3 regions of the Serpentinimonas maccroryi genome follow, and region 1 is predicted to be linked to each of the others. Evidence: predicted binding sites of a transcription regulator. Region 1 holds the regulator's gene; each other region holds the start of a gene.
What was found. The regulator FliA, encoded in region 1, starts transcription of late flagellar genes. The targets are predictions, from matches to a motif close to CTAAAGTTTNNNNNNNNNNNGCCGNTA.
Positions count from the first base shown of each region.

Region 1 (9,392 bases):
GTCTGCCGGCAGCGGGCCGCCGTCGGCGCTGCGAAACAGGCCATCGTTGCCACGCACCAGGCGCTGCGCTGCGTCGTCGGGCGTGACCAGCTTGAGGCGCCCGAGCGCCTGCGGCGGCTCCTCGCCCACGCGCGCGCTCACCGTGCCGTCGCTGGCGATCATCACCTGGGCGTTGGCCGGCACCGCGATCGGTGCCGCGCCGTCGTCGAGCATCGGCAAGCCATTGACGCCCACCAGCTGCCCTTGGGCCGACACCTGCAAGGCACCGGCGCGGGTGTAGGCCTCGGTGCCGTCGAGCGCCTGCACGGCAAAAAAGGCGCGTCCGGCTGCGGCCACATCGAGGTTGCGTCCGGTCTGGTTGATGGCCCCAGGGGTGTCGAGGTGGCCAGCGGTGGCTTCGAGCGCAAAGGCACGCGTGCTCGCCCCCTCGCCGCGCAGCGGCACCGAGCGGAAGGTGGACATTTCGGCGCGAAAGCCGTTGGTGCTCACGTTGGCCAGGTTGTGCGTGAGCACCTGCTTGCGGTGCATGGCCGCGTTGGCCCCCGACAGGGCTAGATAGATCATGCGGTCCATGCTCGGGCTCCTTGGCGTTTAGTGCGCAGCTTGTGGCATCAGCGCATATTGACCAGGGTCTGCAACACCTGGTCCTGCGTGCGGATGGTCTGCGCGTTGGCCTGGTACGAACGCTGCGCGACCATCATGTTGACCAGCTCTTGGGTCAGTTCGACGTTGGATTCCTCCAACGCATTTTGGCGCACCAAACCCACTCCACCTTCTTGCGGACCGCCCAATGTGGGAGGTCCCGACGCAAAGGTCTGCGCCCAGAAGCCGCCATTGATCGGCTGCAAGCCCTGCAAGTTGCGAAAGTTGGCCAAAGCGACCTGGCCTTCGGCACGCGAAATGCCGTTGGAGTAGCGCGCCATGACCACGCCGTTTTCAGCGATATCGATCGATGTCAGATCGCCGGCGGCATAACCATCTTGGGTCAGGGCAAAAACGCCAAAACGGGAGCCAAACTGGGTCAGGGTGGGGGTGCCGGCAGGGTCTGCCAGAGTGAGGGGAATGGTCAGCGCTGAACTCGGTACGGTGGCGGGAGCGACCGCAGCCGGAATCGTGATGTTCGAGATGGCTGAAGAAACCAACTGGCCATTGGCACCAAAAGTCAGGGCGCCGCCGCCTGCCAACAAGCTGTTGCCATTGTCCAAGCTGGCTGCAATTTGCCAGGTGTTGGCAGCCGTCTTGACGAAATAAAGCTGCACGGCAACCGGGCTGCCTTGCTCATCAAACGCATTGAGCGCGGTACCAAAGCGCTTTTGGGCCTCCGTCAGGGGGGCCGTCGGAGGCGACTCAATCGCCGCACCCGCGTCGAGGTTGGCCGTGATCTCTATGCCTCGACTCAAGGGGTTGGCCGCAGTGATGCCAGAGGCTCGTGGCGGAATCGGCTGACCGGTAGGCAGCGTCAGGTCTCTGGTCACGGCACTGGTGCGCTGACCCAACGCGTCGGTGTCAAAACCTTGCAGGCGCGCGCCGGTGTTGGTGACGATAAAACCGTCTTTATCGAGTTTGAACTCACCGTTTCGGGTAAACAGTGGGCTGCCATCGGGGGCATTGACTTGGAAAAACCCGGCCCCGTTGATGGCCAGATCGAGCTGATTGCCGGTTATTTTTAGGTTGCCCTGCGTAAACAGTTGCGCTATCGCGGCCACTTGCACCCCCATGCCGGCGCTGGCTCCGCCAGTCGCGCCCAAAGCGGCGGCATAAACCTCGGCGAACTCGGCCCGGCTGGCTTTCATGCCGGTGGTGTTGGCGTTGGCGATGTTGTGCCCGATCACCTGGAGGTTGCGTGCAGCCGCGTTCAGGCCTGACAAACCGGTTTGAAAACTCATGTCGTGCTCCAATCAATGCTGGAAATTGGGTTCAAAAAAAGGCCAGCACGTCTTGCTGCTTGAGGGTACTGCCGTCGGCGGCGCGCAGGTGCACTTGGCCTTCGATGATGCCGACCGATTCGACACGCTGGCGCGCCAGCGGCATGGCCGTGAGCGCCTGGCCATTGGCCATGGCGTGCACCTGCATCGAGGCCACGCGCGCCGCATCCACACCTTCGGGCACCCAGTCAAAGTGCTGCAAGCCGGCACCGCGCGGGCCCAGACTGGTGCTGCCCAGCAACTCGCCCGCATGGCCGAGCACATCGACGCGCACGCTGTCGCTGGCTTGGGGCAGGCTGAAGCTGCCCTGCACCACGCCGTTGTGCACACTCAGCGCGTTGCCTTGGGACACTACTTGGCGCCCGACCAAGCTCGCGGCTTGTGCCGCCTGCGTCTGGCCAAACTGCTCGGCCAACGACTTGACGGTCTGGTTGAGCTGCTGGATGCCGGTGACGGTGTTGATCTGCGCCATCTGGCTCGTCATCTGCGCGTTGTCCATGGGATTGAGCGGGTCTTGGTTGCTCAACTGGGCCACAAAGAGCTTGAGGAAGCGGTCTTGCGCCGCTTGCGGATCGGTGGCCTGGCCTTGCGCGCCGCCTTTGGCGTTGTAGGCATCGATCTCGGTGCGGCTCAGGGCAGACATAAACATGGCGAGGCTCCGGTGTGCGCTTATTGGCCCATCTGCAGCGTGCGCAGCAGCAGGTGTTTGGCGGTGTTCATGACTTCGACGTTGTTCTGGTACGAGCGCGAGGCCGAGATCATGTTGACCATTTCTTCGACCGGATTCACGTTGGAGTGCGTCACGTAGCCCTCGCCGTCGGCGTTGGGGTGCTGCGGGTTAAACACGCGCCGGTTGGGCACTTGGCTTTCGATCACGTCTTGCACCCGCACCCCTTGCGAAGCCGGGTTGTTGCCCATAGGCACGGTCTGAAAAACCACCTGACGCGCGCGGAAGGCCTGGCCATCGGGACCGGCCACGGCGTCGGCGTTGGCCAAATTGCTGGCCACGGTGTTGAGGCGCTGCGCTTGGGCGCTGATGGCGCTGCCCGAGACGCTGAAAATGGTGAACATCGACATGATGGTGCTCCTTTACTGGCCTTGGATGGCACTGAGCATGGTGCGCACGTGGCCGTTGATGAAGCGCAGCGTGGACTCGTACTGCACCGCGTTGTGGATGAAGTTGGCGCGCTGTTGGTCTAGGTCCACGGTGTTGCCGTCGAGGCTGGGCTGGGTCTGGACGCTGTACTGCACGCGGTTGCGGTCGGGTACGTCGGCCAGGGCCGATGCTGTGCGCAGATGCTGGGCGTTGCCGCCGGTGAGCACTGGCATGGCCCCGGCGCGCAGCTCGGGGCCGCGCGAGCGCACGCTGTCCATTGCTTGGCGAAAATCGAAGTCGCGCGCCACAAAGCCGGGCGTGTCGGCGTTGGCGATGTTGCTGGCCAACACCTGCTGGCGGTGGGCCCGCAACTGCAGCGCGTCCGAGAAGAACTCGAGACGCCGGGTCAGTGGCTCAAACATCTTGCGCTCCTGCGGCTTGCGGTTGGGGGGCGCTTGCAGCGAATCCGGCCCCGATGCCGCGATTGTGGAAAACTTGAGCCCTGGTTAAGCCCTGAATAAGCGGCCTGTAAGCCGGTTATTTCCGCTCAACTCACGCCCACGACCGGGCTACAGTGCTGCAACACAGTTCATGCCCATACCTGCCCCCATGCGCCCGAACCCACTCTGCTCCTGCCAAAGACCGCAGCGCAGCCACGTGCGGCGTGCCGCCCTGCTGCTGGGGTGGGTATTGGCGCTCGCAATGGGCTTGAGCGGTGCCGCCGCCTCCACCCAGCCCAGCCCGGCACACCAGGCCTGGTCGCAACAGACCGAGCGCTGGATCAACGAACAGCTGATCGCCCAAGCCAGCTCCGACTTGCCCTTGCGCCCCGAGGTGGTGGTTGGGCGCTTCGACAGCCGTCTGCAATTGGCCCCATGCGCCCGTGTCGAACCCTTTATGCCCAACAACACGCGGCTCTGGGGCCGCACCCGCATCGGGCTGCGCTGCGTGCAAGGCCCGGTGGCTTGGACGGTGTTTTTGCCCATCGAGGTGCGCGCCTGGGGCCCGGCTTGGGTCATCCGCCAGCCAGTGCGAGCCGGTACCACCTTGACCCAGTCCGACTTAGAGCTCACCGAGATCGACTGGGCCGCGCACCCCTCGCCACCGCTGACCCGCTCCGAGCAATGGCTGGGCCTGGCGGCGGTCAGCGCGCTGCAACCTGGGCAAGTGCTGCGCAACGGCATGGTGCGCGCACCGCAAATGTTTGCCTCGGGCAGCCAAGTAAAATTGCAACTCGATGGCGCGGGCTTTACACTAAGCGCCAGTGGTACCGCGCTCAGCCACGGGGTGCTCGGCCAAGCGGTGCGGGTGCGGCTACCGAATCGGCAAATCGTCAACGGGGTGGTCATCAACGCCGACACAGTCGCTGTACGCCTGTGACACCAGCGCCATAGCCAGAACCGCAAAAAAAGGTTAAAGTCGGGCTTCATTCGGCCGATAAGGCTCTCAAGTGCCCCTCTTATCTGGGGGTTTGGAGCGCGTCATGAACGTCAATCACCTCACCGACAAGCCTGCTGCAGTTAGTCCGTCCACGCGAATGTTGGATCGGGCAGCCGTGCCCGCTCAGGCGGTTGGCAGCACCGGGTCCGCAACCGCGGCCAGTGTCGAGGTGCGGCTTTCGGCCGTGACCCAGACCATGACCAATAACGTGGCGCGCTCCGGCGCCGACGTTTTCAACGCCGAAAAGGTGCAGGCCATGCGCAGCGCAATCCAAAACGGTTCGTTTTCGGTCAACGCCGAAGCCATCGCCGATCAGGTGCTGGTTCAGGCGCGTGAAATGCTCGGCGTGGCGGCCTCTGCACCCCGCTCTGAAACCGGCTCTGCCCCCATGCGATGAGCAACCCGGGTTTGGTGCGCAAGCCCCCGCCCACCCCTGCTGGCGACCCCGGTTGGCGCGCGGCACTTGAGACCTTGACGGCCTTGCGCGGGGCTGTTGCTGCGGTGCAGCGCTTGGCGCTGGAATCTATAGATGGCGAAAACGCGGATGCCTTGGTTGCTGCCGTCGCAGAACTGAACCGGTCTATGGCCCACCACCTGCCGCTGCTGCAGAAAACCGCCACGCAGGGCGCGGCCGTACCTGCTGAGGTTGCATTGCAATTGCAGCGCCTAGGCGCCGATATCCAGCAAATCAGCCAGACCAACACCCGCCTGTCGGCACAAGCGCAGCGTGCGCTTGATGTGCTTTTCCCAGCCGACGCCGTCAAAGCCTATAGCCGCCTGGCTGGGCGCGCCAGCCCGTTTGCCTCGAGCAACGGGGCAGCATCGGGCTACTTCAAAACCTGAAACGCCGAAGCTGTTTGGGCCCGCGTGCTTTAGTGGGCACGAAGCCGGGCCCGCAGCCGGGCGATCGACTGGCTGTGCAACTGGCTCACGCGCGACTCGGTCACACCCAATACGGCAGCGATCTCTTTGAGGTTCATGTCATGTTCGTAATACATGCTCATCACGTGCTGCTCGCGCTCGGGCAGTTTGTTGATGCCCTCGACCAAGGCCGCACGCATGCGCTGCACGCTCAACTGAGCCTGTGGGTTGGCACCTTCGTCGGCGGGCAAAAAGCGGTCAAGAAACGGCTCGTCTTCCGTCCCGCCGGTCAAGTCCTCGAGATAGACCAGCTGCGAGCCGCGCACCCGGCCCAGCATCTCCTGGTATTCGGGCAGCGACAGCCCGAGCTCGAGCGCGATCTCGGATTCACGCGGTGCCCGCTGCAGGCGCTGTTCCAGCCGTTGCACCGCCGCCTCGATGTCTTTTTGTTGCTTGCGCGAGCTGCGTGAGAGCCAGTCGCCGTCGCGCAACTCGTCGAGCATGGCGCCACGGATGCGCTGACTGGCAAAGGTCTCGAATTGCACCCCTTGCGCCGGGTCGTAGCGCGTCAGGGCTTCGTTGAGACCGATCATCCCAACCTGGATCAGGTCATCGATATCGACGCTGGCGGGCAGTCGCGCCATCAAATGATGCGCCAAACGGAGCACCAAAGGGCTATGGCGTCTGAGTTGGGCATCGCGGTCAAGCGTGCCTTTGGCGGTGTACATCAGAAACTGAGCGGGTCTGGTCGGCTGAAAGCGCGAAAAACTGGTGTGAAAAGGAATGTACATGGGGTTGTCTCACGCTATCTTGCAGCACCAACGCCGTTTCCAGAACCCGTTGCATGCAGGATTCGCCAGCCGCTGGGTCCAAGACACCCCGCTGACGATCATACCCGAGTGGCCACACCGCTGGCCTCAGACCCAGGTGACGCAAAGCCTGCTGACGCAGTGTTCGAACCGGATCTGGCTCTATGCCTCGATCCCAATTCGCAGACTGGCTCGCGGCTAGGTCGGCATCGGGCAGCCACAGCACCAGCGCCTGCAGGGCCGCCACCTGCCACAACACCTTGATGGCGTTGTAGGCGCTCACCAAGCTCGCCGGGGCCGCATTGAGCAGCACCAGCGGGCGCGCCTGGGTATCGGCCAACCGCACCGCCCACGCCTCCAGCGGGGCCTGCCAGAGCAACACCCCAGATTCGGGCAGCGCCTGCTCCGACTGCTCCAGCCAAACGCTCGACTTGGAAAGCGCGCCACCGGTCTCGGGCATGCCATCGAGCGGCAGCACGCTTAAACCCAAATCCATCAAACCGTCTTCGAGCCGCAGCAGTGCCGCCTGCGCCAGCGCCGGGTCGGGGTTGTGCACCACCGGCAACAAGCGCTTGGGGGGCTGCAAGTGCAGGGCCGCGAGCCCTGTGGCTTGGTCGAAGCCGGATTCAAACATGGCGGCCATCCAAAGGCACCCGCACCTGGCCCGATTCGGTAAAGTAGAAGGGCAGCTCGGCCTCTTTGGGGTCAAAAGACGATTTGCTGCTGGTGGCCATTGATAAACGCACCAGCGTCGGGGCATCAGGGCGCTGCCAGTCCTCTGGCACGCGCTGACCCGTGCTCAGGCCGCGCAGCACCAGCTGGTGCCGGATCAAGGTGTCGAGCGCCGGCCCGAGCTTCGCGGCTTCATCGAGTTTGGACAAAATCACGCCGTGTAGGCCGCTGCCCACGTAGGCGTGCACCACCTCGTCGAGCGTGTCGCCGTGGGCGCCGGCGTTGAGCACCAGCAGTTTTTTGATGCTGGGTGAGTCCAGCAGCTCCATCATCTCGGCGATGCGTGGGTCTTTTTGCCCAAGCCCGGCGGTGTCGATGATCACCATGCGCTTGTTGGCCAGCAGCTCGAGCAAGTCTTGCAGCGCCGCGCGGTCGTGCGCCAGGTGCGCCACCACGCCCAGCATGCGGGCATAGGAGCGCAGCTGCTCGTAGCCGGCCACGCGGTAGCTGTCGAGCGTGATCAGGCCGACGCTGCTGGGCCCATAGGTCTGCACGCACTGCGCCGCCAACTTGGCGGCGGTGGTGGTTTTGCCCACTCCGGTGGCTCCCACCAGCGCAAACACCCCGCCCTCGTCGCACAGCTGGCCCGCTTCGCGGTGGGTGCGCAGGTTGCGCGCCAACACCTCTTGCGTCCAGCGAAAGGCCTCGGCAGGAGCGTAGCGCTCGGGCAGGCGCTCCATCACGGCGCGCGCCACCGTGGGCGAGTAACCGCAGCGGATGAGTTTGAGCAGCAGACCGGCCTCGATCGGGTTTTGCTTGGCCTGACCGAGCCAAGCCAAGGTGCTCAGGCGCTCTTCCATCAGCGTTTGCAGCTTGTCGATTTGCTCGGTCAGGCGCGCAGCGGCATTGGGCGTGGCTTCAGCCTTGGGAATTTTGGGCGCTTCGGGCGCCGGACTGGACTGCGCAGGCCGAGCTTTGGGCTTGGTTGCTTCAGGCGCGGACTGGGTGAAGCGCAAGCGGAAGTCGTGCTCGTCTGGCTGGACCCGAAAGCCATCGCGCTCGGGCGCTGCGAGGCGTGGAGGCGCCGCGCCCTGGGCGTGAGTGGGCTCGCTGGGCATGGGCTCCGAACGCTGGGGACTTTGCATGGCTTCGCGGCGCTTGCGCAGCATGCGCTCGCGCACGTAGTCTTGGAACGACAAGGTGCTCATGGCCATGGTTTCGGTGTCTTGGGCCACGCTGCCGCCCGCCGGCTGGCGCGGCAACTGGCTCTCGGCGCGCTGCTGCAGGTTGGCGCGCTGCGTGCGTTCCTCGGGGCGCTGCGCCGGCTTGGGGGCAGCCGCGACCTGCGTGCGCAACTGCCCCAAGTCTTCCTCGCTGGTGGCCACCACTTCAAAGCCCTGATCAACGGAGCGGCTCGACAAAATCACGGCGCTGTCGCCAAAAGTGGCCTTGGCCAGCGCCATGGCTTCGCGCGAGTTGGGGGCTATAAAGCGTTGGGCGTTCATGCGGGCTCTCCAAGTATTGGGCCGATGCGGATCAAATGGGTGTCAGGAATTTCGCTGTGCGCCAGCACCTGCAGGCGGGGCGCCGCGCGTTTGAGCAGGCGCGCCATGGCGCTGCGAATGGCGTCGGGCACCAGCAGGCAGGCCGGGATGCCTTTCTCTTCCTGCCGGTTCGAGACCTGGGCCGCCGACTGGGTGAGCAGTTCGGCCACGCCGGGGTCGAGCGCACCCGAGCCCTGCCCGCTCAGGGCCTGGGTGAGCAAGCGCTCGAGCCCGGGCTCGATGGCGATCACTTCCAGTTCGCTCACCGGGCCGTAGATTTGCTGCACGATGGCGGGCGCCAGCGCCTGCCGAATGCGCCGCGCCAGTTCGGCCGGGTCTTGCGTCTGGCCGGCGTGTTCGGCCAAGGCCTCGACGATGGTGCGCACGTCGCGGATGTGCACCGACTCTTCGAGCAGCAGCTGCAGCACCTTGTGAAATACGCCGATGGGCACCATGGCCGGAACCACTTCCTCGATCAGTTTGGGGGCCAGTTTGGCCACGTGCGCCACCAGCTCCTGCACCTCGGTGCGGCTCAGCAATCTGGCGGCATGGACTTGCATCAAGTGTGACAAATGCGTGGCCAGCACGGTCTCGGAATCAACCACGGTGTAACCGGCCATTTGCGCGTTTTCTTTTTGCCGCTCCTCGATCCAGTGCGCCGGCAGGCCAAAGGCGGGGTCGGTGGTGGCGGTGCCGATGAGCGGGGTGCGGATGTGCCCCGGGTTGATGGCCATGAACTGGCCCGGGAACACCTCGCCCTCGCCCACCACCACGCCGCGCAGCGCGATGCGGTAGCTGCTGGGGCGCAGCTCGAGGTTGTCGCGCACGTGCACCGGCGGCGGCAAGAAGCCCACGTCTTGGGCGAATTTTTTGCGCACGCCCTTGATGCGCGTGAGCAAATCGCCCTGGCGCGCTTTGTCCACCAGCGGAATCAGGCGGTAGCCCAGCTCCAGGCCCAGCAGATCGACCGGTTGCATGTCGTTCCACGAGGCCTCACCGTCGCTGGGGGCGGGCGCATTGGCCTGCTGCTGCGCCAGCTCGCTGG
Region 1 is NZ_AP014569.1:424,680-434,071, reverse strand. It holds gene SMCB_RS01940 (flagellar basal body rod protein FlgF) at 1-573, opposite strand, end outside; gene flgE (flagellar hook protein FlgE) at 612-1,886, opposite strand; gene SMCB_RS01930 (flagellar hook assembly protein FlgD) at 1,918-2,574, opposite strand; gene flgC (flagellar basal body rod protein FlgC) at 2,595-3,002, opposite strand; gene flgB (flagellar basal body rod protein FlgB) at 3,015-3,443, opposite strand; gene flgA (flagellar basal body P-ring formation chaperone FlgA) at 3,724-4,401, shown strand; gene flgM (flagellar biosynthesis anti-sigma factor FlgM) at 4,505-4,858, shown strand; gene SMCB_RS01905 (hypothetical protein) at 4,855-5,304, shown strand; gene SMCB_RS01900 (RNA polymerase sigma factor FliA) at 5,334-6,050, opposite strand; gene SMCB_RS01895 (hypothetical protein) at 6,025-6,765, opposite strand; gene flhF (flagellar biosynthesis GTPase FlhF) at 6,758-8,308, opposite strand; gene flhA (flagellar biosynthesis protein FlhA) at 8,305-9,392, opposite strand, start outside.

Region 2 (9,392 bases), 900 kb from region 1:
CACGGCAGGGGCGCAGCGGGCAGCAGGCGTTTTATATCCAAAAGCAGTCTCCACTGATTGTGGGCCTAAACTTCAGCTGCCGTGCTTGCACAGGCTAGGTAGTCTCACGGGCTTGGGCAGCAGCTGGCTTAATTTTGGGGGGTGCCTGCGGATATTTAGCCCTGCAGCAGCCGCAACACGCCTTGGGGCAGCTGGTTGGCTTGGGCAATCATAGCAGTGCCGGCTTGCTGCAATATTTGCGCGCGGCTCAGGTTGGAGGTCTCGGCGGCAAAGTCGGCGTCCATGATGCGGCCGCGGGCGGCCGATTGGTTCTCGACGGCGGTGCGCAAGTAGTTGATGGTGTTCTCGAACCGGCTCTGCACCGCGCCCAGGGTGGCGCGGGTGGCGTTGATGGTAGACAGTGCCGTGTCAAGCGCCACGAGCACGGCAGAATTGGCCGCGTTCGTCGTGATGTTCAGGGCCGAGGCCGCGCCAGCGCCTTGCGTCACGCCCGACATGCCACCGGTTGCATTGTTGATGTTGAGGGCCGCGCCAGAGATGGTGATGGTCTGGCCCGAATTGGCGCCCACTTGGAAGGCGAAATCTGCGGTGGTGATAAAGAGGCTGGTGCCGTTGAACTGCACCGCGCTCATGGTGCGGTTGACCTCGTCGCGCAACTGGCTGAACTCTTGGTTTAGGGCACCCAAATCGCCCGCAGCGCCGGAGGTGTTGGTGGAGTTGATGGCCTGCACCGCGAGCTCACGCATGCGCTGCAGCATGTCGCCCATCACGGACAAGCCGCCTTCGGCCACTTGCGCCAGCGAGATGCCGTCGTTGGCGTTGCGGATGGCCACGTTCATGCCGCGCACTTGGGTGTTCATGCGGTCGGCGATGGCCAAACCAGCGGCGTCGTCGCGGGCGCTGTTGACGCGCAGGCCCGACGAAAGCCGCTGCATGGAGACGGCGAGCGAGTTTTGGGTGGTGATCGCGTTTCGCTGGGCTGTGAGCGAATTGACGTTGGTGTTGATGGTCATGGCCATAAAAGCTCTCCAAGAAAAGGATCGACGGGAGTTATCAATCCACTCGGCAGGAGCTGCTTTCTAGGGCGCTGTGCAGGCTCACCGGGTGATGGTCGAATTGTTCATCCGGTGCAAAAAAACAAAACCCCGATAAACGGGGCAATGGCTGGGCTTAACGGGCGTTTAAGCGCCGCCGGGCTTAAAGCGCGCCCTGTGGGCTGCTGCAAACACACGGGCGCGGTGGGCGCAGCGTGTCAGCCGGTGTTGCGGTTCCACTGCGCCAGCTGCTGGGACACGAAGCTGCCCAAGCCGTTGATGGCGCCCAGCGAGTTGTCGAGCCGGCTGTATTGCGCCAGCAGGTTGGCGCGGGTGCGCACCAGGCGCTCTTCCATCTGTTCGATGCGGTCTTGCTTGCGCTCGGCGCTGGCTTGCAAGGCGGTGTTGCGCCCGCTCACGGCACCCTGGATGCCGTTGGCGGCCATGGCAAAGTCGCGCAAGCGCCGTGCCACGCCGCCGGCGTTGTCGGTGCCGGCGGTGTCAGCCAGCAGGCTGCGCAAGGCGGCTGGGTTTTGCAGCGCGGCGTCGAGCCGCGTGGCGTTGCTGCTCAGGCTGCCGTCGCGCTGCAGTTGCAGCCCCATGTCGCTCAAGCGGCCCAGGGCCGCACCCGTGGGCCCGCCCGGGCTGCCCACCATCTGGCGCAGCATGTTTTGCAGTCCGATGGCGGTGGCGTCGCCTTGCAGCGCGCCGTTGTTGCGCCCGCCCGGGTCTACCCGGGTGAGTTCGGCCAAGGTGGCGCTGATGCGGTTGAAGGCGGTGCGAAAGGTCTCGATCGCTTCGCGCACCACGGTGTGGTTGGCTTGCACGCTCACCTGCACCGCCGTGGCTGCGCTGCCGGGCAGGCTGGCGGTGGTGGTGGCCTGCAGGTTGAGCGTGACGCCGGGCACCGGGTCGCGCACGGTGTTGGTGGGTGAGTTGAGCGCGATGCCGTCGATGCTGAACTGGGCGTCGAGCGCATCTTGGGTGCGGCTCATGCCCACCAGGGCGGTGCCGCTGTGAAAGTGGTTGAAGCTGCCCAACGCGCTCGTGCCGTCGGTCACGGCGGCGCCGCCGGCGTCGCGTGCGCGCACCTCAAAACCAGCCGCCGCACCCGTGTTGCTGCCGCGCAACAAGAGCTGCTCTTGGCCGCCGCTGCGCACCACCAGCGCGCTCACACCGGCATTGGCTGTGTTGTTGATGCGGCTGGCCAGGGTGCTCAGGGTGTCGCCGGCCTGCACTGCTACCGCCACTGGCGCGCCGCCGGCAAAGCTGTTGCCGCTCCAGGTGCCGGTGCGAATCTCGAGCGTACCCGCCACCCCTACCGGGGTATCGACGGCGCGTGCACCGGTGACTGTGCCCTGGGTTTGCGCCAAGCGCGCCACCTGCACGGCAAAGCTGCCTGTCAGGGCCGTGGCGGTGGCGCTGCCGCTCACGGTGTTGTTGTTGGAGGTATTAAAGCTGCGTGTGCCCCACAGGCCGGGGTCGAGCAGGCGGCTGGCGGCGTCTTGCAGGCCAGCGAGGTCGGCGCGCACGCGGGCATAGGCCGAAATGCGCGTTTGCAAGCCGCTGGCTTGGGCTTGCAACTGCTGGATGGGGCGGCGCTCGAGCGCCACCAACTGGTTGACGATGGCGTTGACATCGAGGCCGCTGCCAATGCCGGGCGATGAGAGGGCCATGATGAACTCCTAAGGCGAGTGGGCGCGGTGGTGACAAACCGCAGCCCACCGTTTATAGCAGGGAGCGCCGAAAAAACCAAGCCAGAAAAACCGCCGCCGTTGGCACGTGCCAAGCCGACCCAAAGCCACAAAGCCAAGGTGCGCACGAGGTGACGTGCAGACCTTGGCCTTGCAGGGGCGCTTCCCGTGCGCGCCCCGCGCTGCTTTAGCGCAGCAGGGCCAGCACACCTTGCGGCAACTGGTTGGCTTGGGCGATCATGGCGGTGCCAGCTTGTTGCAGGATTTGGGCGCGGCTCAGGTTTGCGGTTTCAGAGGCAAAGTCGGCGTCCATGATGCGTCCGCGGGCAGCTGCCTGGTTTTCAACCGACGAGCGCAAGAAGTTGACTGTGTTCTCGAACCGGCTCTGCACCGCACCCAAGGTGGCGCGGGTGGCGTTGAGGGTAGATAGCGCCGTGTCGAGCGCCACAAGCACGGCGGAATTGGCCGCGTTCGTCGTGGTGTTCAGGGCCGAAGCGCCGCCAGCGCCTTGCGTCACCCCCGACATGCCTCCGGCGGCGGCATTGATGTTGAGAGCCGCGCCAGCGATGGTGATGGTCTGGCCCGAGTTGGCGCCCACTTGGAAGGCGAAATCGGTGGTGGTGGTAAACAGGTTGGTGCCGTTGAACTGCACCGCGCTGATGGTGCGGTTGACCTCGTCGCGCAACTGGGTGAACTCTTGGTTCAGGGCGGCCAAATCGCCCGCAGCGCCGGAGGTGTTGGTGGAGTTGATGGCCTGCACCGAGAGTTCGCGCATGCGTTGCAGCATGTCGCCAATCACCGCCAAGCCGCCTTCGGCGGTTTGCGCCAACGAGATGCCGTCGTTGGCGTTGCGGATGGCCACGTTCATTCCGCGCACTTGGGTGTTCATGCGGTCGGCGATGGCCAAACCAGCGGCGTCGTCGCGGGCGCTGTTGACGCGCAAGCCCGATGAGAGCCGCTGCATTGAGGTGGCGAGCGAGTTCTGGGTGGCGATCGTGTTGCGCTGGGCAGTGAGCGAATTGACGTTGGTGTTGATGGTCATGGCCATGATGCAGCTCCTAGGAAGCAGTTACGAATCACCCCGGCTGGGCCGGAGGGTCAAAACCAACCCCATGCTGGCTTGACGACGAACCCTTGTGCAAGTCCGTTATGTAGGTTTTCGGGTGTGAGCGCGTAAACTTGAGTGCGCAATTGCAAATATTCTTGCGCCCTGCGCAGCTTGTAGCCAGAATTTGAATCTGCCACCGCTCGACCCGCATCCGCTCGACCCCGCCACCGCCCCAGGAGCCCCGTGCCATGCCCCCTCTGCCCGCCCGCAAGCCGCACATCAGCCCCGAAGATTACCTGGCGGGCGAGCGCCAGAGCGAGTGGCGCCACGAGCACATCGACGGCCAAGTCTATGCCATGGTGGGCGCCACCGACCGGCATAACCTGATCGTAAATGCCCTGGCGGTGGCCCTGACCCCGGCGGCACGCCGCAAGCCGCGGTTTACAGGCGCACCCAAGGCTGGCTGCCCGCGCACTACGCAGCAGGCCAGACGCTGGCGGTGGACTGCCTCGAGGCCGAACTCGGCGTCGATGAGGTTTATCAAGATGTGGAGTGGGGCGCGGACGCCTAGCCTGGCTTGGCCGATGGCCAGTCACCCCTCTGCACAGGCGCGCTTTGCTGGCATGATTGGGGCATGAATTCGCTGCGCGTTGCCACCTACAACATCCACAAGGGCGTACAAGGCCTAGGCCCGGCGCGCCGGCTCGAAATCCACAACCTGGTGCACGCGGTCGAGCAGTTCGACGCCGATCTGGTCTGCCTGCAAGAGGTGCGCGGCGTCAACCGCAAGATGCAGCGCGCCTTTGCCCATTGGCCCGCGGGCGACCAAGCCAACTTTTTGGCGCCCGAGGGCTACGAGGCCGTTTACCGCAGCAACGTGATCACGCGCCACGGCGAGCACGGCAACGCGCTGTTAAGCCGCTGGCCGGTGCTGGGCCACGGCCACCACGACGTGACCGACCTGCGCTTCGAGCGCCGCGGCATGCTGCACGTCACGCTGCAGGTGCAGCAGCGCCCGGTGCATGTGGTGGTGGTGCACCTGAGCCTGATCCCGGCCAGCCGCGCGCGCCAGGTGCAGGCGCTGGGGCGCTTTGTGCAGCAGCACGTGCCAGACCACGAGGCGCTGGTGGTGGCGGGCGACTTCAACGACTGGGACCAGCGCCTGCACAAGCCCATGGCGCTGTTGGGCCTGCACACCTTCGAGGACATCCGCCTGCCCACCTTCCCGGCCCGGCTGCCGCTGCTGTACCTGGACCGGGTGTATGTGCGCGGCCTGCGCCTGCTGCACGCGCAGGTGCCGCACGGCAAGGCCTGGCGCAGCATGTCGGACCACCTGCCGCTGATTGCCGAACTGGGCTGGCCATGAAGCACCCCTTGCGCGCCGGTCACCGGCTGCGCCTGCTCGAAGGCGGTGCAGCGCTGTTTGCGGCCATGGCGCAGGCCATCGACCGTGCGCAGCACCTGGTGCACGTGGAAACCTATATCTTTGAGTTTGCGCACGATGCGCTGCAGGTGGCGCAGGCGCTCGAGCGCGCGGCGCAGCGCGGGGTCACGGTGCGGCTGGTGACCGACGCCTTTGGCACGCCCAAGCCACCGGCCGAGTGGCGCGCCCGGCTCGAAGCGGCCGGGGTGCAGTGGCGGGTTTATCGACCCTTGGGGCCCATTGGGTTGCTGCTGCCGCGCAACTGGCGCCGCCTGCACCGCAAGCTGTGCATTGTCGATGGTGTGCTGGGTTTTTGCGGTGGCATCAACCTGATCGACGACCGCGACGACGTGCTGCTCGGGCGCCTGAGCGCCCCCAGGCTCGACTACGCGCTGCAGGTCAGCGGGCCGTTGCTGGACGATATGCAAGAGGCGATGGAGCAGCTCTGGTGGCGGCTGCAGGCGCTGAGCGCGGCGCGCCAGCGTGCGTTTCGGGCCGCCTGGCAGGCGCTGCGCTCGGGCTTGCCCCAACCCGAGCCTTGGCCGTGGTGGGAGCACCCGGTGCATCCCGAGCAACCGCAGCTGGAGCAGACGGTGCAGGGGGCCGCGGCGGCGTTTTTGCTGCGCGACAACGTGCGCAACCGGCACGACATCGAACGCGCCTATCTGGCCGCGATCGAGCAGGCGCGCACCGAGATCGTGATCGCCAACGCCTACTTCATTCCCGGGCGGCGGCTGCGCCGGGCGCTGGTGCGCGCAGCCCAGCGCGGGGTGCGGGTGCGGCTGCTGCTGCACGGCAAGTACGAGCGTTTTTTGCAATACCACGCGGCGCGCCCGGTCTATCACCAGTTGCTGGCGGCCGGGATCGAGATTTTTGAGTACGCGCCCAGTTCCTTGCACGCCAAGGTGGCGGTGGTGGACCAGCGCTGGGCCACGGTGGGCTCGACCAACCTCGACCCGGTCAGCCTGCTGCTCACGCGCGAGGCCAATGTGGTCACGCGCGACGCGGCCTTTGCCAGCTTGCTGCGCGAGCGCTTGGCCGATCTGATGGCGCACGCGGGCGAGCGCGTCGATGCGGTGCGACTGGCCAACCGCCCGTGGCAGCAGCGGCTGCTGGACCGGGTGGCGTTTGGCCTTATGCGCGCCTTGCTTTATTTGGGTGGCTACCGCTACTAGGTTTGAAGCTGATAGGATGCGGCCCATGCTGATGCAAGCCCCCACCCCCACCCCTGCGGCCGAGAGCGAAGCGGGTCAACCGATGTCGGTTGTGATTCGCCAGCGCTTGCAGGCGGCGCGCAAGCGCTTTCACGCCAACGACAACATCGCCGACTTTGTGCGGCCTGGCGAACTCGAGGCCCTGCTCGATGAAGTGACCGGCAAAATGCAGGCCGTGCTCGACAGCATGGTGATCGACACCGCGCACGACCACAACACCGACCAAACCGCGCGCCGCGTGGCCAAGATGTACCTCAAAGAGGTGTTTGCCGGGCGCTACGTGCACGCCCCGGCGATCACCGAATTCCCCAACGCCGAGCACCTCAACGAGCTCATGATCGTGGGCCCAATCACCGTGCGCAGCGCCTGCAGCCATCACCTGTGCCCAGTGATCGGCCAAATCTGGATCGGGGTCTTGCCCAACGAGCACACCAACGTCATTGGCCTGTCCAAATACGCCCGCTTGGCCGAATGGGTCATGGGGCGGCCGCAAATCCAAGAAGAAGCCGTGGTGCAACTGGCCGACCTGATCCAAGACAAAACCCAGCCCGATGGCTTGGCGATCGTGATGGAAGCCAGCCACTACTGCATGGCTTGGCGCGGCGTCAAGGACATGGACAGCCGCATGATCAACTCGGTCATGCGCGGCGTGTTTTTAAAAGACAGCAACTTGCGGCGCGAATTTTTGTCGCTCATTTCCAGGGGTAAATAAATGCTGGTGCGCCTGCTCTACGTCAGCCGCGCTTGCGAGCGCGACCTCGAGGCCTCGATCGAGTCGATTATGGCCACTGCGCGCCAACACAACCTGCAAAACGGCATCACCGGCATCTTGTGTTATGGCGGCGGCATTTACGTACAAGCCATCGAGGGCGGGCGGGAGGCTGTGAATCGGCTGTATCGCCAGATCGTGGCCGATGCGCGCCACACCGACGTCGAGTTGCTGCACTACGAAGAAATATCCGAGCGCCGCTTTGGCGGTTGGACCATGGGGCAGGTGAAGCTGAGCCGGCTTAACACCTCGGTGGTGCTCAAGTACTGCGAAAAACCCGAATTCAACCCCTACGGCATGTCGGGCCGGGTGTCGCTGGCGCTGCTCGAAGAGCTCATGGCCACGGCCTGCATCATCGGCCGGGCTTGATGCAGGCCTAGGCTGCGCGCTGCCGCCCCGCAGCCGCCCCGCAAACCGGGCAGGCGGGGTCGCGCGCCAGCTGCAACGGCTGAAAATCGCTGCGCAGGGCGTCGAGCAGCAGCAGGCGCCCCACCAAGTTCGAGCCCATGCCCGACAGCAGCTTGAGCGCCTCGGCGGCCTGCATCGAGCCCACCAGCCCGACCAGCGGCGCCAGCACGCCCAGCGTGGCGCAGCGCGTCTCTTCGGGGGCTTGGGCTTCGGGAAACACGCAGGCGTAGCAGGGCGAGGCCGGTTGGCGCGGGTCGTACACCGCCAATTGGCCGTCGAAGCGGATCGCCGCGCCCGAGACCAGCGGCACCCGGTGGCGCACGCTGGCGCGGTTGAGGGTGTGGCGGGTGGCGAAGTTGTCGCTGCAATCGAGCAGCACGTCGGCCGATGACAGCAGCTGATCGAGCAAGGCCGGTTCAGCGCGCTGCGCCCAGGTGTCGATGCGCAGCTCGGGGTTGATGGCGCGCATGGCCAGCGCCGCCGATTCCACCTTGGGCCAGCCGATGCGCTCTTGCGTGTGGGCAATCTGGCGCTGCAGATTGGTGCCATCGACCGCGTCGTGATCGACCAGGCTGATGCGCCCAACGCCAGCCGCCGCCAGATACAGCGCCACCGGCGAACCCAGCCCACCCGCCCCCACCACCACGGCATGCGCCGCCAGCAAGCGCTGCTGCCCGGCGATGCCGAATTCCTCGAGCAAAATGTGGCGCGAGTAGCGCAGCAGCTGCGCGTCGCTCAGATCGGGCAGGGCGGTTGGGTTGGACAAAGTGGGTGGCTTTTAGTTGGCGCTGCGCTCTGCGGCCGGGCGCTCGCGTGCGCTCTGGCTCACCTGCACCGGCAGGCCCTGCAGGTGGTTGAGCGCTTGGCGCAGCTGGAAATCTTCGGCCGAGCCGAACTCGGGCAGCAGGCGCTGACCGGGGTTGAGGCGCTGCTGCTCTTCGAGCCGCTGGCGCGCCGCTTCGCGCTCTTGCTCACGCTGGCGTTCGCGGGCTCGTTCTTCTTCGCTGAGTTCGCGCGCCGGGGCACCGTTGTGGCCGGCGCTGATGTCGGCTTGGCGCGGGCGCAGCGCCGCCAGCACGTCGCCGGCGGCGGTCTCGTAGAGCCAGAGGTCGGGCACGATGCCGCGGTCTTGGATGGCGCGGCCGCTGGGACTGAAGTAGTGCGCCGTGGTGAGCTTGAGGGCGGTGTCGGGACCGAGCGGGCGCACGGTTTGCACCGAGCCCTTGCCAAAGGTCTGGCTGCCCATGATGGTGGCGCGGCGGTGGTCTTGCAGCGCCCCGGCCACGATTTCGCTCGCCGAAGCCGAGCCTTCATTGACCAGCACCACCAGCGGCACGGTGCGCAAGCGGCCTTGGGTGGCCTCGGTCAGGCGCTGGATGTGGTCGGGGCCGCTGCGCAGGTAGTAGCGCGGCGCGGCGCGGAAGGTGGCGCGGCTCTCGGGCAACTGGCCGTTGGTGCTGACCACCACCACGTTTTCGGGCAGGAAGGCGGCCGACATGGCGACCGCCGCATCGAGCAGGCCGCCGGGGTCGTTGCGCAAGTCGAGCACCAGCCCGCGCAGCTGCGGGTCTTGCTGGTACAGGGCCTGCACTTGGCGCGCAAAGTCTTCGATCGTGCGCTCTTGGAACTGCGACACCCGCACCCAAGCGAAGCCGGGCTCGATCATGCGGCTGCGCACGCTCTGGGTGCGAATCTCTTGGCGCGTGATGGTGACGCTGAAGCTGCGGTTTTCGCTGCGCCGCATGATCATCAGGCGCACCTGGGTGTTGGGCTCGCCGCGCATGCGCCGCACCGCCTCACCG
Region 2 is NZ_AP014569.1:1,326,762-1,336,153, reverse strand. It holds gene SMCB_RS06175 (glycosyltransferase) at 1-41, opposite strand, end outside; gene SMCB_RS06170 (flagellin N-terminal helical domain-containing protein) at 156-1,019, opposite strand; gene fliD (flagellar filament capping protein FliD) at 1,253-2,710, opposite strand; gene SMCB_RS06160 (flagellin N-terminal helical domain-containing protein) at 2,916-3,776, opposite strand; gene SMCB_RS06155 (Uma2 family endonuclease) at 4,025-4,414, shown strand; gene SMCB_RS06150 (endonuclease/exonuclease/phosphatase family protein) at 4,411-5,142, shown strand; gene clsB (cardiolipin synthase ClsB) at 5,139-6,374, shown strand; gene folE (GTP cyclohydrolase I) at 6,400-7,125, shown strand; gene SMCB_RS06135 (BLUF domain-containing protein) at 7,126-7,551, shown strand; gene SMCB_RS06130 (HesA/MoeB/ThiF family protein) at 7,559-8,329, opposite strand; gene SMCB_RS06125 (S41 family peptidase) at 8,369-9,392, opposite strand, start outside.
Region 2: SMCB_RS06160 (flagellin N-terminal helical domain-containing protein) is a predicted target of FliA. The motif match lies at 3,886-3,912, and genes of this name have one in related genera.

Region 3 (9,392 bases), 130 kb from region 1:
GCAAGCCATCGTTGCCCTTGTTCAGGGCGCCGTCTTGGCGCCAGTTGGCGATCGCTTCTTCAAAATTGCCCACCACCGCAAAAGCCAGCGCCGTGGCACGCACCGGCAAGTAATCCACCACGTGCCAGCCGCGCCGCGCCGCCGCGGCCGAGGCGTCTTCGGCCTGCACCGTGGTGCGCACCGGCCAGTGGCGCGCCAAGTGCAAGGCCATGCGGTACAACACCGCCCCCGCCGGCCCCAGCCCGATGGCGGCAAAGGCCACGAACGCCACCATGACGCCAAACACATGGCGGTGCGCGGCCAGCACCGAGTGCTCGATCACGTGCCGCAGCAGCTCTTGCGGCGGCAGCTCGGCCACCTCCACCCCCTGCCAGCGCGCCAGCTCGGCCCGCGCCGCGGCCTCGTCGCCCGACTCCAGCGCCACCCGGATGGTGGTGAAGTGGTGGCTGAACTGCCTGAAGCCCAAGGTCAGGTAGAGCACCAACACCGCCCACGCAAAACCGAGCAGGCCGTGCACCCAGTTGAGCAGCCCGTAGATCAACACCGCCAGCACCACCGGCCCCAGCACCGCCAGCGCCCACGCCAGCCAGCCGTGGTGCCATTGCCCGGCATCAAGCCAGCGCCGGGCCGCAGCCGCCCACGCGCGCAACGCAGCATGCGCCGGGTTGTCGTCGTGCAAGGGGCGCGCCTGTTCGAGCACCAATGCAAAAATGAGGGCAAACAAGGTCATGGGTCGGCATCATAACCAGCGCGGATGCTTTGGGCCAGCTTTGGGCCAGCCATGCCCGGCAGCTTGATGCGGTGCGCCCTAGGCTCAAGCACTCAAAAGTCGGTACAGGTTGCGCAGCATGGCCGCCGTGGCGCCCCAGATGTAGCACTCGCGCGTGCCGTCGTGCCACGGCATAGAAAACCACTGCCGGCGGCGGCCTTGCCAGAGCAGTTCGTGGCGGCGGTGGTGCGCCGGGTTCATCAGATAGACCAGCGGCACCTCGAACACCGCCGCCACCTCGCGCGGGTCGGGTTGTAGGCGCTGGCTGGCAGGCACCAAGGCCAGCACCGGCGTGACGATGAAGCCGCTGCCAGTGGTGTAGTCGGGCAGCTGGCCCAGCACCTCCACCACCTGATGTGGCAGCCCGATTTCCTCTTGCGCTTCGCGCAAAGCGGCGGCTTGGGCGTTGGCGTCGCTGGCGTCGATCTTGCCGCCGGGAAAGGCGATCTGGCCGGGGTGGTCGGGCAACTCGGGGCTGCGCTCGGTGAGCAGCAGCGTGGGTTGCGGCCCGGTGCGCACCGCCATCAGCACCGCAGCGCGGCTGGGCGCACGCTCGATGAAGCGGGGTTCATGCCACAGCTCGGGCTGCCACGGCGGCGGCGCCGCCAAACGGCGCCGCAGCGCCAGCGGCTGGCACTCGGCGGGCGCCACGGCGGGCAGATGCGCATCGGTGCCCAGCACAGGCACTTGGGTGGGGTCAAACATCGTCGGTTGGTGGGGGCGTCGGCGCTGCAGGCACCAGGCGCCCCAATCAGCCCCAAGGCGCCCGCTGCAGTTAAGATCTTCGAATTGTGCAGTGTCGGGGTATGCACCACAGGAGAGGCAGCCATGGTCTACGTAGGCAAAGCAGTAAATCGCAGGGGGCTGCAGAGGCCATTGCAGTGGCGTGTGCAGCGGCAATCGAGGTGGAGCCTGGTGGCGGCAGCGTTGATGATCGGCGTTTTGCTGTTGCTGGCCTCGGCCGGTGCCAACGCCGTAGAGGCCAACCGCGCCTCCGCCTCCGACTTGGATGCGATCAAAGGCATCGGTCCGGTGATGCTTGAGCGCATCGTGGCGGCGCGGCAACAGCGCCCATTCGCCAACTGGAGCGATTTCTCCAACCGGGTGCGTGGAGTCGGCCCCACCACCGCCGCGCGTCTGTCAGCCAACGGTCTGCGGGTCAATGGCAAAGCCTTGGGGCAGGATGCACCGACCAATCCGGTGCGTTGGCAACCCATGGTGCCGCAGCCGCTGGAGCCGGTGCACCCTGCCAGCGCAGCCACCAAAGCCCAGAACTGAGCGGCACATTCCACCCAGTAAGCGCTCAAGTTGGCGCAGAACACTACGATATAGATAGCACGACTTGAGAATTTGTACAGATCTCATCTGGCCCTTCGACCCACCTGCCCACCATGTCCACCATGCCTACTGACCTGCTCGAGCACTACCAAGCGATCGAAAGAACCAGCCAAGCGATGCTCGACGCCGCGCAGGCGCACGACTGGGACGCCGTGATGCGGCTCGAAAGCGCCTGCGCCGTGCTGATCGAACGCCTGCGCGAACTCGGCCAAGAGGGAGATTTGACGCCCACAGAGCGCGCCCGCAAACAACGCATCATGCTCACGCTGCTGCGCCATGATGCCCAGATTCGGGAACTGGTTGAGCCCTGCGTCGATGATTTGTGGGCCAACCTGGGGCCGACTCGGTCCACTCTGCTGCATTGACGCTCCCTTATCGGGCTGCAGCCGCACCATCTAGAAACATACAAACGCCCTCATACCTGCATGTTCATCACATCGGTGTACGCCTGCATCATGCGGTTGCGCACATGCAAGGCGGCCTGAAAGCCGATCTGTGATTTTTGCATCGCAAGCATGGTTTGCTCCAAGCTCACGTTGGGGTTGCCGAGCTGGAATTCGGTCTGCAGCTGGCTCGCGCGCTCTTGGGCGGCGCTGACGTTTTGCAATGCGGTCTTGAAGGCTTGTCCAAAGCCGCCGGCTTCGGGCACCGCCCCAGCCGATCCACCGGCGCCCGAGTCCAAGCCGGGCAGGCGTGCGGGGCGCGGGGCGCCTGCGCCGACGGTCGTGGGAGGGGTGAGGCGCAATTCCATGGCTAGATCCTTGCAGGGCGGGTGGCTCAATGCGATGAGTGGCAATGCTACGGCCGCTCACACCCCGACTTGAGGCCGATAAAGCGCCCGTTCGCAGGGCTTTTTCCGCTTTAGATTCGGGGCCGGGCCACACACAATGCCCTCAGCCCCCAAAACCGTCCTCCCGCACCCACCCGCATGAACACCGCCGTCGCCACCGTTGACGCCCCACCCCTCCAAACTGCGGGCCCACCCAACCGCTTGGTGCAGGGCTTTGCGCGCCTCGACAGCGGCCGCAAGCTCATGCTCGGGCTGGGCGCGGCCGCCTTGCTGGCGCTGCTGGTGGCGGCCGCCCTGATGGCCGGCCGACCCGAGTTTCGGGTGCTTTACGCCAACCTCTCGCCTCAAGACGGCGGCGCGGTGATCGAACAGTTGTCGCAACTGGGCGTACCCTACCAGCACTCCGAAGGCGGCACCGCCATTTTGGTACCCGCTGACCGGGTGCACGATGTGCGCTTGCAGCTGGCGGCGCAGGGCCTGCCGCGCGGCAGCGTGGTCGGCTTTGAACTGATGGACACCGCCCGGCTGGGCATGACGCAGTTCCAGGAGCGGCTCAATTTTCAGCGCGGGCTCGAGGGCGAGCTGGTGCGCTCCATCTCGTCGCTCAACGCCGTGGCCGAGGCGCGCGTGCACCTGGCCCTGCCGAATCAGACCGGTTTTTTTAGGGAACAGCAAAAGCCCTCGGCCAGCGTGTTGCTCACCCTGCACGGCGGCCGCGTGCTCGACCGCGCCCAAGTCGCCGGCATCGTGCACCTAGTGGCCAGCAGCGTGCCCGAAATGCGCCCGGCGGCGGTGAGCGTGGTGGACCAGCAGGGCAACCTGTTGTCGCAAAGCGCCGACGGCGCCCAAAGCGGCATCGACTCGCGCCAGCTTGAATACCGGCGCATGGTCGAGCAGATGTACGCCCAGCGCATCCTGGATCTGCTCGAGCCCTTGGTCGGGCGCCAAAACGTGCGCGCCCAAGTCACGGCCGACGTCGATTTTTCGGTCACCGACCAGACCAGCGAGCAGTTCCGCCCCAACCAAGCCCCCAACGAAGCCGCGGTGCGCAGCGCCCAGTTGCTCGAAAGCGGCAGCCAAACCGAACAAACGCCGGCTGGCGTGCCGGGCGCCGTGGCCAACTTGCCCCCGGGGGCCGCAGCGGCTCCGATCAACGCCCCCGACGCCGGCCCCTTGGGTGTGGTGCCCGGGCAAAACGTGCCCGGCGGCAGCGCCGAAGCCAACCGCCGGCGCGAGCAAGTGACCAACTTCGAGGTCGACCGCACCGTGGCCGTCACCCGGGGGGCCACCGGCAACATCCGGCGCCTGAGCGCCGCCGTGGTGCTCAACCACGCTGAGGGCACCGATCGGCGCGGAGAACCCACCACCACCGCCTTGTCGCCCGAGCTGATGGCGCAGATCAACGCGCTGGTGCGCGAAGCCATCGGCTTTAGCGAACCGCGCGGCGACACCGTGAACGTGATGAACGCCGCCTTCAACCGCACCGTGGTCGAAACGGTCGAGCTGCCGCTGTGGCAGCAGCCTTGGCTGCAAGACCTGATCCGCTCCCTGGTTTGGCCGTTGGGCTTGCTGCTGCTGGCTCTGATCGTCTTCTTGGGCATGGTGCGGCCCTCGCTCAAGCTCATGGCGGCGCCGCCCCCAGAGGCCGGCGCAGAGGGCGCACCACCCGGCAGCCAGCTCAACGCCTTGGTGGACGATACACCCCAGCGCCCAGGCCTGCCCGCGCCGGCATCCAACGAAACGACTGTGGAGCAGCTGAGGCTTGAAGACGCACGTCGGCTGGCACGCGAAAACCCGATGGCCGTGGCCAACATCGTGCGCGGTTGGATGACCGGAGAATCGACAGCGACGGCCAGCTGAGGCGACAATCAAGACCTTGACAAGCCCAAAGGTAGCGCGCAATGGCTGACACAGACGACGGACTGCAGGACGCGGCCATCTTCCTCATGTCGCTCGGCGAAGAGGAAGCGGCCGAAGTATTCAAGCATTTCTCGCCCAAAGAGGTGCAGCGCTTGGGCGAGACGATTGCGCGCATGCGCGCCGTGAGCAAAGACAAGGTTGATGGGGTGATCGACAAGTTCACCGCCGAAGCGGCCTCGCAAAGCCTGCTGGTCTCGGACACCGACAACTACGTGCGTGCCGTGCTCAAGCGTGCATTGGGCGACGACAAGGCGGCGTTGCTGATCGACCGCATTTTGCAAGGCGGCGACGTCTCCGGCATCGAAAGCCTGAAGTGGATGGACCCAAACTCGGTCGCCGAACTGCTGCGCAACGAACACCCGCAGATTCTGGCTGCCATTTTGGTGCACCTCGACCAAGACCATTCTGCCAGCATCCTTAAACAGTTCACCGAGCGCACGCGCAACGACGTCATGCTGCGCATCGCCACCATGGAGGGCATTCAACCGATGGCCCTCAAAGACCTCAACGAAGCGCTTTACCAAGTGCTGGCCGGCGGCGACAAAATCCGCAAAAGCTCGCTCGGGGGTGCCAAGGCAGCGGCCGAGATCATCAACCTGCTCGGCACCAGCCTCGAGACCAGCGTGGTCGATTCCATCCGCGAATCCGACCCCGACCTGGCACAAAAAATCATGGACAAGATGTTCACCTTCGAAGACGTGAACAAGCTCGACAACAAAGCCATCCAGTCGGTGCTCAAAGAGGTGTCCTCCGATGCGCTGGTGATCGCCCTCAAGGGTGCGAGCAACGAGCTCAAAGAAAAAATCCTCGGCAACATGTCGAGCCGCGCCGCCGAAGCGCTCAAAGAAGACCTGGAGTCGCGCGGGCCGGTGCGCTTGTCCGAGGTCGAGGCGCAACAAAAAGACATCCTCAAAGTGGTGCGCCGCCTGGCCGACGAGGGCCAAATCACGATCGGTGGCGGAGGCGACGATGCCTTCGTCTAGCCGCGCCTCGCATTACCAGCGCTTCATCCCCAAAGAGGAGGTGCAAGAGGTAGAGGCGGTGCTGTTTGGTGCCATCGGCGACGGCACACCCGGCCGCGAGACCCAAGCCACCGATGCCGAACAGGTGCTCGATGTCCAGCAGGCACTGGCCCTGCGCCAGCAGGCTTGGGACGAAGGCTACGAAGCCGGCCTGCTGGCTGGCGCCGAACGCACGCGCACCGAACTGCAGCAGCAAACCCTGCAAGTGCAGCGCGAGCAGGTGCAGCGCATCGACGCCATGCTGCGCCAGGCGCAAGCGGGTTTTGATCTGCTCGAGCAAGCGCTGGCCGAGCAGGTGCTGCAGCTGGCTTGCGCGCTAGCGCGCCAGGTGGTGCGGTGCGAGCTGAGCACCCCGCTGCCACCCTTGCGCAGCGTGGTGCAAGAAGCGCTGGCGCTGCTGATCGACGACGGTCGCCCGGCCACCTTGCGCCTGCACCCGCTCGATGCCGCGCTGCTGGCCGATCAAGCAACCCTGGAGGCGCACGGCATGGCACTGCAGACGCCGGTGCAGGTGCACCCCGACCCCACCCTGAGCCCGGGCGACTGCGTGGTCGAGAGCGCCCACGGCGGCGTCGATGCACGGCTCGAAAAACGCTGGCAGCGGGCGCTGGCCAACTTGGGGCTTGAGCAGCCCTGGCAGCCCGGAGGGCAAGCCGATGTCTGAACTCCAAGCCCCTGAACTCCAAGCCCCTGAACTCCAAGCCGCTGAACCCCACGCCTTTGAACTCCTGGCCGCAGCGCCCCCAAGCCCGGCGCTGCCGCCGCGCTGGGCAAGCTTCATGGCGCTGGCGCAGCAAGCCGCCACCCAGCACACCGCGCTGGAAACCAGCGGCCGGCTGATGCGCTTGGCCGGTTTGGTGCTCGAAGCCCAAGGCGTGCGCGCGCCGGTGGGTTCGCAGTGCGTGATCGACACCCCTGGCGAACCCGACAGCGCGGTGCTGGCCGAGGTGGTGGGCTTCAACGGCGACCGCGCCTTCCTGATGCCAGCGGGCGACGTGCAAGGCCTAGCCAGCGGCGCGCGGGTGCGCCAGTTGCCCCCCTACCGGCCACAGCCGCGCCTGGGCGACCCACTCAAGCCGCAGCCCCCCAACGACCGTGGCGTGCTGCGCCTGCCGCTCGGTGCCGGGCTGCTGGGCCGGGTGGTGGACGCGCGCGGGCAACCGCTCGACCACCAAGGGCCGCTGCGCGCGGTGGCCATAGACCCGCTCGAGCGCAACCCCATCAACGCCATGGAACGCGCCCCGGTGCGCCAGCCGCTCGATACCGGCGTGCGCGCCATCAACGCCTTGCTCACCGTCGGGCGTGGGCAGCGCATCGGGCTCTTTGCCGGCTCCGGCGTGGGCAAAAGCGTGCTGCTGGGCATGATGGCGCGCTTCACCCGCGCCGACGTGATCGTGGTCGGCCTGATCGGTGAGCGCGGGCGCGAGGTCAAAGAGTTCATCGAAGACATTCTGGGCGCCGACGGGCTGGCGCGCTCGGTGGTGGTGGCGGCACCGGCCGACTCGCCGCCGCTGCTGCGCCTACAAGGCGCGCACTACGCCACCGCCATCGCCGAGCGCTTTCGCGACGACGGGCTCGACGTGCTGCTGCTCATGGACTCGCTCAGCCGCTACGCCATGGCGCAGCGCGAAATCGCACTGGCCATCGGCGAGCCCCCGGCCACCAAGGGCTACCCCCCGAGCTGCTTTGCCAAGCTGCCGCAACTGGTCGAGCGCAGCGGCAACGCCGCCCAGGGCAAGGGCTCGATCACCGCTTTCTACACCGTGCTCTCAGAAGGCGACGACCAGCAAGACCCGATCGCCGACGCCGCCCGCGCCATTTTGGACGGCCACATCGTGCTCTCGCGCAGCATGGCCGAATCCGGCATCTACCCGGCGATCGACATCGAGGCCTCGGCCTCGCGCGTGATGCACAACGTCACCAGCGCTGCGCACCAGCAGTGGGCGCGGCGCTACCGCCAGCTCTATGCCCGCTACCAAAAAAGCCGCGACCTGATCCAGCTGGGCGCTTACGCCGCCGGCAGCGACCCGGAAACCGACCGCGCCATCGCCCTCTTCCCGGCCCTGCAGCAGTTTTTGATGCAAGACATGCGCGAACAAGCCCCCTTCGAGGCCAGCGTGCAGCAGTTGGCCCAAGCCATAGGCGAAGCCGCCCCCGGGCGCGGCACCCACTCCTTCAACGCGCAACCATGAAAACCGCAGAGCAAGATTTGAGCGTGGTGCTCGACGTCGCACTGCGCAAGCGCGACCAGGCCCTGCAGGCGCTGGCCCAGATCCAGCACGAGCAACGCCAGGCGCTGCTGCAGCTCAACCAACTGCAAGGCTACTGCGCCGAAACCCACGTGCGCTGGAGCGAGCGCGCGGCCAACGGTTTCGACGGCGTGCAGTTGCACACCCACCGGGTGTTCATGGGCAAACTCGAGCACGCGCAAAACTACCAGCAAACCGTGTTGGAGCAGATCGCGCACCGGCTGCAGCAGGGCCAGCAAAGGGTGTACGAGGCCGAACGCGAGCTGGCCAGCCTGCGCAAATTTCAGCAGCGCCGCCACCAAGTTTGGCTGCTGCAGCAGCAACGCAAAGAGCAAAAGAGCAACGACGAAATGGCTGCCGTGCAACACCGCCTGCACGCCGATTCGCACCCTTGGAGGTCCACGCCATGAGAACCGATTCCCCCCAAAGCCCGCGCACGCCCGAGCCCGCGCCGCGCCGCACCGCAGCGGCTGCGGCAGCCTCGGCGGCGACCCCAGGCACACCCAAAGCGGGTGCCTCAAGCTGCGCCTTTGCCGCCATGTTGCTCGCTGCCGACGCAGGCCACGAGGCTCAAGCCCCGGCACCCCTGGCCCAAGCCGACCCCAAGGCCAGCCCAGACCCCGAGCTCTCTCAAGGCAAATCCAGCGACCCCGCCACCACCGTCCAGGCGCCGCCGCGCTCAGACCCGGCCGAATCCACCGCACTCATGGCCCGCCTGGAACCCAAAGCCAACGGAACACCGGCTACAGCACCTACCCCAGCCACTCCGGCTGCACCGGATGCCCAGGCCACCACAGCAGCGCCTGCCGGTCCCGCAAGCGCCGAAGGCCCTGCGGGCCGCAAAGCCGGGGCCACCCAAGCCTCAGCCGCATGGGTATCCACACTGGCTAGGGCGCGCGCCTCAGCCGGCGCCAATGCCGGCGCTGCGGCAGCGCCCAAGCCGGGCGCCGAACTGCCCGCCGCCCCCAGTGCCAACTTCCTGGCTGCGGCAGGTCCGGCTGCAGCCGCTGCCCTGCGTTTTGCGGCACCCGCGGCCGGGTCGGCCGCAGTGGCCACCCAGTACGCCTGGGCCAGCACCGATTCCGCCGCCGGCATGGCAGACGAAGCCGGCGCCACCGCGTTGACCACCGCAAGCTCCAGCGCACGCTCCGACGCCGGCTCCCGCGAGGGTTCGGGCCAAGGCACACGCGGCGGCGACGCCGCCCAAACCTGGGTCGACAACCAAGCGTCAAGCGCGAGCGCGGGCGAAGCCTCGGCGGTCGGCGCAGAGTTTGGCCAACTGCTCGAGCAGCAGGTTGCGGGCC
Region 3 is NZ_AP014569.1:290,810-300,201, reverse strand. It holds gene SMCB_RS01340 (CobD/CbiB family protein) at 1-730, opposite strand, end outside; gene SMCB_RS01335 (CoA pyrophosphatase) at 815-1,474, opposite strand; gene SMCB_RS01330 (ComEA family DNA-binding protein) at 1,700-2,047, shown strand; gene SMCB_RS01325 (flagellar protein FliT) at 2,161-2,472, shown strand; gene fliE (flagellar hook-basal body complex protein FliE) at 2,523-2,858, opposite strand; gene fliF (flagellar basal-body MS-ring/collar protein FliF) at 3,036-4,757, shown strand; gene fliG (flagellar motor switch protein FliG) at 4,799-5,800, shown strand; gene SMCB_RS01305 (FliH/SctL family protein) at 5,787-6,503, shown strand; gene fliI (flagellar protein export ATPase FliI) at 6,619-8,031, shown strand; gene fliJ (flagellar export protein FliJ) at 8,028-8,498, shown strand; gene SMCB_RS12600 (flagellar hook-length control protein FliK) at 8,495-9,392, shown strand, end outside.
Region 3: SMCB_RS01325 (flagellar protein FliT) is a predicted target of FliA. The motif match lies at 2,072-2,098, and genes of this name have one in related genera.